Regions from separate parts of the Sutcliffiella horikoshii genome, predicted to be linked through region 2. Evidence: a T-box and tRNA genes for the amino acid it is inferred to sense, from the RefSeq annotation. Region 2 holds a T-box; the other holds one or more tRNA genes.

Region 1 (6,260 bases), 1.7 Mb from region 2:
TTACCTACTTTTAATCCAAAACCCAATACTCACTCGTTCCACCATGAACCTGCAGAAACATCTCGCTAATCGCCGCAAGCATTTCTTCACATTCCCCACTTTCCATGGAAGGCTTGAAATACACAACATGCAACGCAGAAGTAGTGCTCTCCTCTGAGACGGCCGTCCTGCGACTATCGACAAAAGGACTTCCAAACGGACCTGCCTCGTCACTCGTGTGAAGCATATTAGTTAACTTAATTTCTCGTCCATTTAACCCTTCATAGCTTACAGTCTCGTCACCCACCGAAATCCTTACATCGCCGGTAATCTTATCAGCATCATAGATTCCTAAAGGTATTTCATATTTCATAGAAAAAAAGTTATTCAAATCGACAGCTGAATTGAACGGTTGTAGGAATTGTCCTTTTTTCACCCTACGGTACAACGCCTCGACAGATGGACGATACCTAGATGGATCTGTCCCTGTTTCCTTGAATACAGAACGCCACTCGGCCACCCCGGGAATATCTTTCATATCCTTATCTTCTAAATCCAAGTGAAGTGATTCTTGGAAAAGGCGGATTCTGCCTTTTAACATCTGTGGAGAGGAACCAACTGTAATATCTTTATAAAAAATGATACCGAACTTCCCAGCTACATTTTCAGCAACCAAAACCCTCATCTAGCCCACCCTTTCTTTTCATTATTATGGTAATTGTATCATATAACTTGTTCGATACTCCCTTCAAGATTTTTGATTCAAAATGGATATAATTAGATATATCAAACAAAATGATCCTTCTTAAAAATATGTTAAAATATAGGTTGGCTAAAAAAACAATAAAGGAGGTGTTCACATTGAATGAGGAAAAATTAAAAGAAGAAGTAATCGCCTATAGTAAACAAATAGGCATTGATAAGATTGGATTTGCCAGCGCCGGAATCTTCACTGGTCTAAAAGAAAGACTAATCACTCAACAGGAGCTCAACTATCAATCAGGATTCGAGGAACCTGATATAGAAAAACGCACTAACCCTGAGCTCATAGTACCCAAAGCGAAAAGCATCATTGCTATTGCTCTTGCCTATCCTTCCAAAATGAAAGACGCACCAAGAAGCACTAGGGAAGAGCGACGCGGGATATTTTGCCGTGCATCTTGGGGAGTCGATTACCACGATATTTTACGTGAGAAACTCAGCTTGCTAGAAGCATTTATAAAAGAAAAACGTCCAGACGCTCTAATGAAATTGATGGTAGATACCGGTGAGCTTAGTGACAGGGCGGTTGCTGAACGTGCAGGTATCGGATGGAGCGGAAAAAACTGTGCCATTATAACGCCTGAATTTGGTTCCTATGTGTATTTAGGAGAAATGATTACTACATTACCCTTTGAACCAGATACACCACTAGAAGACAACTGTGGGACCTGTAATAAATGTGTGGAAGTCTGTCCTACAGGTGCACTCGTTCAAGGTGGACAACTCGATTCCAATAAATGCATTGCATTCCTAACACAAACAAAAGGCTTCCTTGCCGAAGAATATCGCACCAAATTAGGGAACAGGCTATATGGTTGTGATACTTGCCAGACAGTGTGTCCTGAAAATAAAGGCAAAAACTTTCATCTTCACCCTGAAATGGAGCCCGATCCTGAAATTGTAAAACCGAAACTAAAACCTCTTTTGACCATCTCCAACAGAGAATTTAAAGAGAACTTTGGTAAGATCTCTGGATCCTGGCGTGGGAAAAAACCGATACAGCGAAACGCCATTATTGCGCTAGCTCATTACAAAGATACTTCGTCTATTCCTGATCTCCTAAGTCTATTAAAAAATGATCCTCGTCCGGTAATAAGAGGAACAGCAGCCTGGGCAGTAGGAAAAATAGGTGATAAGCAAGCTTTAGAATCACTGCAAAATTATAAAGCAACGGAAAAAGATCCTGAAGTGTTAAAAGAACTTGAAAAAGGAATTGGCATGCTAACTGAATAGAATCAACAACACGTTTAAAAGCCACAGAGCACCAGTTGCCCTGTGGCTTTTATTAATTGATAAAAAAGCTGAACTTTCAAAGACGCAAAAAAGACCCCAACCAAAGGTCAGAGTCTTGATAAGTTATGTATGGAGCGGGTGATGGGAATCGAACCCACGACATCAGCTTGGAAGGCTGAGGTTTTACCATTAAACTACACCCGCGATTGGTACCGGTGGCCGGGGTCGAACCGGCACTCCAGAGGAACACGATTTTGAGTCGTGCGCGTCTGCCAATTCCGCCACACCGGCATACTCAATCATAATTATTCAAATGGTGCCGAGGACCGGAATCGAACCGGTACGGTAGTCACCTACCGCAGGATTTTAAGTCCTGTGCGTCTGCCAGTTCCGCCACCCCGGCTTGTCTCGTATATATGAATAACTATTTTAATAAAATTGGAGGTGGCAACCGGATTTGAACCGGTGATAAAGGTTTTGCAGACCTTGGCCTTACCACTTGGCTATGCCACCTGAAATATTTGGAGCGGAAGACGGGATTCGAACCCGCGACCCCCACCTTGGCAAGGTGGTGTTCTACCACTGAACTACTTCCGCAAAAATGGCTGGGCTAGCTGGATTCGAACCAACGCATGTCGCAGTCAAAGTGCGATGCCTTACCGCTTGGCTATAGCCCAATAAAACTGGAAATAAAAACGACTCAATCTTTTATATAAGTCGATAAAATAAAATATGGGGCGACTGATGGGAATCGAACCCACGAATGCCTGAACCACAATCAGGTGCGTTAACCACTTCGCCACAGCCGCCATAATTTTTATAAAATTGGCAGGGGCAGTAGGAATCGAACCCACACCGGAGGTTTTGGAGACCTCTGTTCTACCGTTAAACTATGCCCCTATGATGCAATTTGTTACTTTTTATTTTAAAAGAAATGGTGGAGGGGGGCAGATTCGAACTGCCGAACCCGAAGGAGCGGATTTACAGTCCGCCGCGTTTAGCCACTTCGCTACCCCTCCATATTTCTGGTGCCGGCGATAGGAGTCGAACCCACGACCTACTGATTACAAGTCAGTTGCTCTACCAACTGAGCTACACCGGCATTATATGGTGATTTTTTCACTTTGGTGAAAAAATCATGGTGGCTCGGGACGGAATCGAACCGCCGACACATGGATTTTCAGTCCATTGCTCTACCAACTGAGCTACCGAGCCTAATTCTATTTTCAAAGAAAATGGCGGTCCCGACCGGGATCGAACCGGCGATCTCCTGCGTGACAGGCAGGCATGTTAACCGCTACACCACGGGACCATTTGGTTGCGGGGACAGGATTTGAACCTGCGACCTTCGGGTTATGAGCCCGACGAGCTACCGAACTGCTCCACCCCGCGATAATATAAAGAATGTTAGAAAACTAATGGTGGAGGATGACGGGATCGAACCGCCGACCCTCTGCTTGTAAGGCAGATGCTCTCCCAGCTGAGCTAATCCTCCTATGTATGGACACTCATTGTAAATGTCTCGGAAAAACTTTGGTGACCCGTACGGGATTCGAACCCGTGTTACCGCCGTGAAAGGGCGGTGTCTTAACCGCTTGACCAACGGGCCAAAGATAATGGCGGAGAGCAAGGGATTTGAACCCTTGAGACGGCGTTGACCGTCTACACGATTTCCAATCGTGCTCCTTCGGCCACTCGGACAGCTCTCCATATTATTGGCTCCACCAGTAGGATTCGAACCTACGACCCTTCGGTTAACAGCCGAATGCTCTACCGCTGAGCTATGGTGGATTAATACCAGCCTGGCAACGTCCTACTCTCACAGGGGGAGATCCCCCAACTACCATCGGCGCTGAAGAGCTTAACTTCCGTGTTCGGTATGGGAACGGGTGTGACCTCTTCGCCATCATTACCAGACAAATATTATTATAATATATCTTTGAAGAAAATCAAGATGTTTTTTCATCTTTTTTTGTTCCTTCAAAACTAGATAATGTGTTCCTATCAAGATATTCATATCGTTCACTTATTTCGATACTTATTTGGGTTAAGTCCTCGATCGATTAGTATTCGTCAGCTGCACATGTCACCATGCTTCCACCTCGAACCTATCTACCTGATCATCTTTCAGGGATCTTACTTGCCGAAGCAAAAGGAAATCTCATCTTGAGGGGGGCTTCATGCTTAGATGCTTTCAGCACTTATCCCGTCCGCACGTAGCTACCCAGCTATGCCTTTGGCAAGACAACTGGTACACCAGCGGTGCGTCCATCCCGGTCCTCTCGTACTAAGGACAGCTCCTCTCAAATTTCCTGCGCCCACGACGGATAGGGACCGAACTGTCTCACGACGTTCTGAACCCAGCTCGCGTACCGCTTTAATGGGCGAACAGCCCAACCCTTGGGACCGACTACAGCCCCAGGATGCGATGAGCCGACATCGAGGTGCCAAACCTCCCCGTCGATGTGGACTCTTGGGGGAGATAAGCCTGTTATCCCCGGGGTAGCTTTTATCCGTTGAGCGATGGCCCTTCCATGCGGAACCACCGGATCACTAAGCCCGACTTTCGTCCCTGCTCGACTTGTAGGTCTCGCAGTCAAGCTCCCTTGTGCCTTTACACTCTGCGAATGATTTCCAACCATTCTGAGGGAACCTTTGGGCGCCTCCGTTACTCTTTAGGAGGCGACCGCCCCAGTCAAACTGCCCACCTGACACTGTCTCCCAGCCCGATAAGGGCTGCGGGTTAGAATTTCAATACAGCCAGGGTAGTATCCCACCGACGCCTCCACCGAAGCTAGCGCTCCGGCTTCTCAGGCTCCTACCTATCCTGTACAAGCTGTACCAAAATTCAATATCAGGCTACAGTAAAGCTCCACGGGGTCTTTCCGTCCTGTCGCGGGTAACCTGCATCTTCACAGGTACTATAATTTCACCGAGTCTCTGGTTGAGACAGTGCCCAGATCGTTACGCCTTTCGTGCGGGTCGGAACTTACCCGACAAGGAATTTCGCTACCTTAGGACCGTTATAGTTACGGCCGCCGTTTACTGGGGCTTCGGTTCAAAGCTTCGCTTGCGCTAACCTCTCCCCTTAACCTTCCAGCACCGGGCAGGCGTCAGCCCCTATACTTCGCCTTACGGCTTCGCAGAGACCTGTGTTTTTGCTAAACAGTCGCCTGGGCCTATTCACTGCGGCTCTCTCGGGCTTTAACACCCTAACAGAGCACCCCTTCTCCCGAAGTTACGGGGTCATTTTGCCGAGTTCCTTAACCAGAGTTCTCTCGCTCACCTTAGGATTCTCTCCTCGCCTACCTGTGTCGGTTTGCGGTACGGGCACCATACTCCTCGCTAGAGGCTTTTCTTGGCAGTGTGAAATCAGGAACTTCGGTACTATATTTCCCTCGCTATCACAGCTCAGCCTTAATGAGAAGCGGATTTGCCTACTTCTCAGCCTTACTGCTTAGACGCGCATATCCAACAGCGCGCTTACCCTATCCTTCTGCGTCCCCCCATTGCTCAAACGGAGTGGAGGTGGTACAGGAATATCAACCTGTTATCCATCGCCTACGCCTTTCGGCCTCGGCTTAGGTCCCGACTAACCCTGAGCGGACGAGCCTTCCTCAGGAAACCTTAGGCATTCGGTGGAAGGGATTCTCACCCTTCTTTCGCTACTCATACCGGCATTCTCACTTCTAAGCGCTCCACCAGTCCTTACGGTCTAGCTTCAACGCCCTTAGAACGCTCTCCTACCACTGTTCGTAAGAACAGTCCGCAGCTTCGGTGATACGTTTAGCCCCGGTACATTTTCGGCGCAGAGTCACTCGACCAGTGAGCTATTACGCACTCTTTAAATGGTGGCTGCTTCTAAGCCAACATCCTGGTTGTCTAAGCAACTCCACATCCTTTTCCACTTAACGTATACTTGGGGACCTTAGCTGGCGGTCTGGGCTGTTTCCCTCTTGACTACGGATCTTATCACTCGCAGTCTGACTCCCATGGATAAGTCTTTGGCATTCGGAGTTTGACTGAATTCGGTAATCCGATGAGGACCCCTAGTCCAATCAGTGCTCTACCTCCAAGACTCTAACACATGAGGCTAGCCCTAAAGCTATTTCGGAGAGAACCAGCTATCTCCAGGTTCGATTGGCATTTCACCCCTACCCACACCTCATCCGCTCACTTTTCAACGTGAGTCGGTTCGGGCCTCCATTCAGTGTTACCTGAACTTCACCCTGGACATGGGTAGATCACCTGGTTTCGGGTCTACGACCACGTACTCATGCGCCCTA
Region 2 (6,260 bases):
TGATTCCGACACTGACGGTAGCGGAGAATATCATGCTTCAAGAGACGGTGCAGCACTCCGGAAGCAAGCAGTGGATTCGTTGGAGAAATGTACATAAGAAAGCGGCCGAACACTTGAAAAAATTGAATAGTAATATTTCTACCAAGCGTCTAGTAAGCTCGCTGACATTAGCAGAGAAGCAAATGGTCCTCTTGGCAAGAGCTATTTCAACAGATTGTAAGTTTTTGATTTTAGATGAACCAACAGCGCCTCTTAGCAACAGAGAGACAGAAAAACTGTTTTCTGTCATCAAAAGATTGAAAGAGGAAGGGGTAGGGGTCATCTTTATCTCCCATAGGATTCCTGAAATCGTGGAAATCTGTGATGAAATAACGATTATGAGAAATGGACAGGTAGTCAATCGGGACAACGTGGCAAACCTTACTCCTGAAAAGATAGTAGAGTGGATGCTAGGTCAGAAACTAGAACAGCAGTTTCCGGAACACAATCCAACCATAGGTGAGTCCCTGCTAGAAGTAGAAGGACTCAGCGACAACACTATAGTGAAAGATGTAAGTCTCCACGTAAAAGCTGGTGAAGTAGTGGGAATAGCCGGTCTTGTTGGAGCGGGGAAAACGGAGCTCTGCAAGGCATTGTTTGGGTCATCTAAAACGACAGGGACAATAAAAATCAAAGGAAATACAGTCAAAGTAAAAACACCCCATGTAGCAGTACAAAACGGGCTGGCATTTATTCCAGAGGAGCGGAGAAAGGAAGGTCTCATCCTCCACGAATCCGTGCAAACTAATTTGGTTTCCGCTAATCTCCATGCATTCACAAAGGCCCTGCATTTCCTTGATAACAAAGCACAGAAAAGCAAATCACAAGAGATCATCCAAGCACTGGGCATTAAAACGCCATCACCTGACACAAGTGTCCACACACTTTCAGGAGGAAATCAGCAAAAAATCGCCATAGGCAAATGGCTGGTCTCTGAAGCGGATATCTACATTTTTGATGAGCCAACAAAAGGGGTCGATGTTGGCGCTAAAAGGGACATTTTTGAACTGATTGCCGCCCTTGCGAAACGCGGTAAGGCCATCCTTTACGCATCATCTGAGCTTTCAGAGATTGTCGGCCTGACCAATAGGGTGTATGTCCTTTACGACGGCAAGGTTACAAAAGAACTATCCACCGCAGATACAGACGAACAAGAGCTTCTATACTTTTCAACAGGGGGACAAGGAAATGAAAACTGACATACCAGTGCAGGAGAACGCCAAACAGGCCTTCCGCTTTGAACTGTTCGATTTTTTATATAAATACGGGACCATCATTACCATTTTTGTGTTGATTGCCGTGTTTGCCCTTGCAAACCCAGCATTCATCCAATCTAATAATGTCATCAATATTTTAAGGTCGATCTCGATCGTTACGATTATCGCAATCGGCATCACCATCTCCCTAACAGTAAACGGCTTCGACTTATCCGTGGGGTCTGTTGCATCCCTGTCCAATGCTATCGTTATCTCCATGTTTGTCTGGTTTTCGCAAAATACTGCAGTGGCAATCTTTTCAGCAATAGCGGCAGCACTGGTAGTCGGGGCTTTCAACTCTTTTATGATTGTAAAACTGAAAATTCCTGATATGCTGATGACTCTTGCGACCATGTTCATCATCCAGGGCATTGCATTGACTTATACAAAAGGCTCTACAATTTCGCAAAATATGGTCATGGCTGATGGAACGTTTGCAACGGGAACCATCAGCCCGCTATTTCAGAAATTTGGACAGGTCCCATGGATCATCGTCATCATGTTAACGATTGTGGTGGTGGTTCATATTTTCCTCACCTACACCAAGCACGGAAGATTCATGTACATCATTGGAGGAAATGCTGAAGCGGCCAAGCTTTCGGGAATAGCGGTGAACAAATACAAAGTAGCGGCTTATTTATTTTCCGCCTTATTAGCAGCAATCGGAGGGATGGTCCTTGCTTCACGGATTATGACAGCAGAAATAAATGCGGGCACACCATACTTAATGGATTCAGTTGCGGCAGCATTCATTGGTTTTGCCGTCCTTGGAGCAGGAAAACCGAATGCATTCGGCACATTTATCGGTGCAGTATTAATCGGGATCCTTCAAAATGGCCTCGTCATGATGTCCGTTCCTTATTATGCGATGGATATTGTCAAAGGCCTTGTGCTTGCCTTTGCGTTGGGGATTACGTATTATAAGCAAAAATAAAACTATTGACATTTGGAATGAAATAGATAAAATAACTAGTAATATCTGCATAACGAAGATTTGTTATAAACATTTCGGAGTATAAGAACAAAGGCTATGATAAGAAAGAGTAGCAATCACGTAAACAGACAGAAAGTTACCGGCTGATGAGAGGTGCATGTTGAACGATTGTGAATACGTCTTGGAGCTGTGTACCGAAAAGTGAAGACTTGAGTAGGCTACGCCGGTGAAGCACCCGTAATCATGTGCTGGAGTATCGTCATATGACTGTACTTTCAAAGGTAGGCAATGTGAATTGCTTATGAATTAAAGGTGGTAACACGAGATAATCGTCCTTTTGGTTAATCCAAAAGGGCGTTTTTTTTATTCCCTTTGGTTCTTATAGAGCTTGCAATATTAGAAATAATATTCCAAGGAGATGTTAGTATGTTAGTAAAACCAGAAGAACAATTGACCATTATCATGAAAGGTGCTCAAGAAATAGTAAACAAAGAAGAGCTATTGGCAAAATTGGAGAAGTCCTATGAATCAAAGACACCTCTGATTGTTAAACTAGGGCTTGACCCTTCCGCACCTGATATTCATCTGGGTCATGCAGTGGTGCTTAGAAAAATGAAGCAAATGCAAGACCTAGGCCATAAAATCGTTATCATCATTGGGGATTTCACAGGGCGTATCGGAGATCCGACTGGAAAAGCAAAGGGGAGAAAACCGTTAAGTGATGAGCAGGTAAAACTGAATGCACAAACATACTGTGAGCAAATCTTTAAAGTGTTAGATGCAGAAAAAACGACTGTCCGATTCAATAGTGAGTGGCTATTTAAACTAACATTTGAGGAAGTAATCAAACTAGCAGCCAGCACATCTGTAGCAAGAATACTAGAGCGTGACGATTTCCAAAAGAGATACAATAACCAAGTGCCGATCGGCATTCATGAATTTTTCTACCCATTAATGCAAGCATACGATTCCGTCGAAATAAAAGCAGATATTGAACTAGGTGGAACAGACCAAACATTTAATATTCTCATGGGACGCACTCTCCAAAAACAATGGGGATTAGAAAAGCAAGTTGCCATTTTCATGCCATTGCTTGAAGGGTTGGACGGAGTAGAAAAAATGAGTAAGAGCCTTGGTAATTACATCGGTGTCAATGAGCCAGCTGAAGTAATGTTCAAAAAAGTGATGGAGGTTCCAGACGAACTCATTATCAAATACTTTGAACTGGCAACGGATGAACATCCAAAAGAGATTCAGAAGTGGATCCAACAGTTAGAACAGGGAGCAAATCCTAGAGATATCAAACTTGATTTGGCTAGAATCATTACGAATCTATACTGTGGAGAGGAAGAAACGAAAAGAGCCATCACATTCTACGAAACGGCCTTTAGCAAAAAAGAAATACCAGATGACATCCCAGAGTTATTGATCGAAATCGGAGCGGAAACAGTTTTAGCTATCATTCCACAATTAGTCGAGCAAGGCTTTGTTAAAAGCAAAAGCGAATTCATGCGCTTAATCAAGCAAAAAGGAGTCCAGCTCAACAAAGAAAAACTAAGCATTGATGAACTGGACCGGGTATTAATGAACGATGAAGTACTGCAAATTGGTAAAAAGAGATTTATTAGGTTCATAAAATAATTTTAACTATGTTGAGAAGCGTTAACTTGAGTTTGAAGTTATCGCTTCTTCTTTCGTTGACTTAACTTTCACACCTATAACTGGAATCGATCAGCGCTCATTTTATTTTTTTAGAATGAAATTAATGTTGTAGGGGTTTTAGGATTATGAAATAATTGGTATTAGGCTAACGGCTATTTTTTATTGAACTAGAAGATTATCTGAATAGGATTTTTTTCTGTGAAAAAGGAGGCTGTTTTATGGAGAGAAGAATAGAGAAATTTTCTACAAATGGGTTAACGCTAGAATATTCTATTATGGGTGACGGTGAACCTATATTTGTCATGCATGGAGGACATTCAAATTGTAAAGAAGAGTTCGGGTATAAAGCATTAATAGAAAATGGGTTTTCTATTATTACTCCTTCAAGAGCAGGGTATGGAGGTACGTCGAAAGAAATAGGAGAAAGTCTATCTACTGCCTGTGAGCATTATATGAAGCTATTAAATCATTTGAATATAAAAAAGGTCCACCTTGTGGCAATATCCGCAGGTGGTCCAAGTGGTATATATTTTGCTTCTAAGTATCCTGAAAAGGTTTGCTCGCTGACTTTACAATCTGCTGTTACGAAAGAATGGCTCACTCCCAAGGATAAAGAATTAAAAGCGGCAAGGGTATTATTTCGTCCTAAAACAGAAAAATACACATGGAAGTTAATATCTTTTATGAATAATCTATTTCCACGATTTATCTTTAATCAAATGTTTCCTTCCTTTAGTAAATTAACACATAATGAAGCAAAGAAAATGTTAAGTAAGGATGATGTGGAAGCAATAAGAAAAATGAATAATCGACAACGATCAGGGGAAGGTTTTTTTATCGACTTAGCACAGATTAATGAGGTAGCTATTGAAAATTTACAAGCTATAAGTTGTCCAACGCTTATTATGCACAGTAAACATGATGGCTCTGTACCATTAGAACACCCTTATCTTGCTCATGAAAAAATCCCTACTTCTGAATTATGTCTCCTCGATACATGGGGACATCTAATTTGGCTAGGTAAATCATCAAAAGAGACAGATGAAATACTTATTAGGTTCCTTAAATCACGTACATTTTGTATCGCTTGAACCTGACCAAATATTATAATCATTATAAATTTGTTGGAATTACATAGGAGGGATTACCTTGAAAGCAGTAAAAACTTTAAGAGTTTGTGAAAAAGGGCATAAATATTTCAAAAGTAGCGAATGCCCAAGTTGCCCTACTTGCAATAAAGAGAATAAACCCGGTAGCGGCTTCTTAACAAAATTAAGTTCACCTGCTAGAAGCGCCTTAGTTCACGAAGGGATAAATACTTTACAAAAACTCTCTATGTACACCGAAAAAGAAATACTAAAGCTCCACGGTATTGGACCCGCTTCTTTACCAACTATGAAAAAATCATTAGAAGAGGCTGGTTTAGAATTTAAAGAATAATTAAGATTATCGAACCTGAATCAACTTTGACAGGTATAGAAAAAATGCCAGATTTAATTAATGAAAAGACCGTCTTTTATTATTATTAAGTCACAAAAAAACTAAGTGATTCTTTAATTCTAGCACACAGGGGAGCTTGACTATTACGGACTAAGTATGTTCAAGTAGAGAACAGTCCACTCTATGGAAGAGTTGTTTCACTAATGATTTCATCCGTGTCCTTGTCTTGCAGGCGGACATTTACGTGATAATTGTCCAGTGAGGCTCCATTGTACAATTGGTACAGAGCAGCATTCATTCCAATTAACAAAGATACAATTCTATCTAAACCAAGACTCCCCTCACTCTTGGATTTGTCTATAAAAAAGGTAAATTGGTTAAGGGATTTATTATGGGTCACATCATATATAGGTTCATAGTACTCATCGTCGGCTATGATGTCTTGGATGGTATGTAAAATGATATTTTTATATTCAGCCTTTTTCTCGTAATGTTTTAATCTATTCATTCTATATGTCATGGATCCATCCTCATGTTTGGTAACCAGGATTCCTTCTTTTTCTGAGCTGGAAATTAGCTCCTCCTCATTAATATCACTAATAAATAATGACGAAGGAATGGTTACCTCGACATAAAATAAATCATTTCTTTCAAGTGTAAAATAAACAGTTAGTGCAACTAATGAAGCGAGCACTAGAATCCACCATTTCTTCATATCATTCACCTCACTCAAATTTCTTCCTAAAGTGTAACGTTTCTACCGTTTTCTTACAACGATATTCCATATGGGAAATTTTCAATGATTAGGTCTTAAGAATTAATTAAAAACCCCAACTGACAAAAAAACTTCTCTATTATAGCCTTAAGTAGAAAGAAGATTTCGAAAACTAGGAGGTCATAATGAGTGAGAAGGTTTAGGTATCTATTAT

What was found. The T-box of region 2 lies ahead of tyrS (tyrosine--tRNA ligase). A T-box ahead of a tRNA ligase gene usually reads a tRNA of that ligase, here a tRNA-Tyr.
Region 1: it encodes a tRNA-Tyr, which carries the amino acid that the T-box ahead of tyrS (tyrosine--tRNA ligase) is inferred to sense. The anticodon was not compared.

What each region holds. Positions count from the first base shown of each region.
Region 1 covers NZ_CP082918.1:990,921-997,180, reverse strand. The annotation lists gene K7887_RS05230 (B3/B4 domain-containing protein) at 11-664, opposite strand; gene queG (tRNA epoxyqueuosine(34) reductase QueG) at 841-1,974, shown strand; tRNA gene K7887_RS05220 (tRNA-Gly) at 2,105-2,178, opposite strand; tRNA gene K7887_RS05215 (tRNA-Leu) at 2,182-2,265, opposite strand; tRNA gene K7887_RS05210 (tRNA-Leu) at 2,289-2,377, opposite strand; tRNA gene K7887_RS05205 (tRNA-Cys) at 2,414-2,487, opposite strand; tRNA gene K7887_RS05200 (tRNA-Gly) at 2,497-2,571, opposite strand; tRNA gene K7887_RS05195 (tRNA-Gln) at 2,577-2,651, opposite strand; tRNA gene K7887_RS05190 (tRNA-His) at 2,708-2,783, opposite strand; tRNA gene K7887_RS05185 (tRNA-Trp) at 2,801-2,874, opposite strand; tRNA gene K7887_RS05180 (tRNA-Tyr) at 2,910-2,993, opposite strand; tRNA gene K7887_RS05175 (tRNA-Thr) at 3,001-3,076, opposite strand; tRNA gene K7887_RS05170 (tRNA-Phe) at 3,114-3,189, opposite strand; tRNA gene K7887_RS05165 (tRNA-Asp) at 3,211-3,286, opposite strand; tRNA gene K7887_RS05160 (tRNA-Met) at 3,290-3,366, opposite strand; tRNA gene K7887_RS05155 (tRNA-Val) at 3,394-3,469, opposite strand; tRNA gene K7887_RS05150 (tRNA-Glu) at 3,509-3,583, opposite strand; tRNA gene K7887_RS05145 (tRNA-Ser) at 3,592-3,683, opposite strand; tRNA gene K7887_RS05140 (tRNA-Asn) at 3,691-3,765, opposite strand; rRNA gene rrf (5S ribosomal RNA) at 3,775-3,891, opposite strand; rRNA gene K7887_RS05130 (23S ribosomal RNA) at 4,018-6,260, opposite strand, start outside.
Region 2 covers NZ_CP082918.1:2,738,880-2,745,139, reverse strand. The annotation lists gene K7887_RS14180 (sugar ABC transporter ATP-binding protein) at 1-1,238, shown strand, start outside; gene K7887_RS14175 (ABC transporter permease) at 1,228-2,229, shown strand; T-box leader at 2,317-2,569, shown strand; gene tyrS (tyrosine--tRNA ligase) at 2,656-3,870, shown strand; gene K7887_RS14165 (alpha/beta fold hydrolase) at 4,110-4,982, shown strand; gene K7887_RS14160 (RNA polymerase alpha subunit C-terminal domain-containing protein) at 5,041-5,331, shown strand; partial or broken gene K7887_RS23080 (SAM-dependent methyltransferase) at 5,334-5,436, shown strand; gene K7887_RS14155 (hypothetical protein) at 5,513-6,046, opposite strand; gene K7887_RS14150 (S8 family serine peptidase) at 6,236-6,260, shown strand, end outside.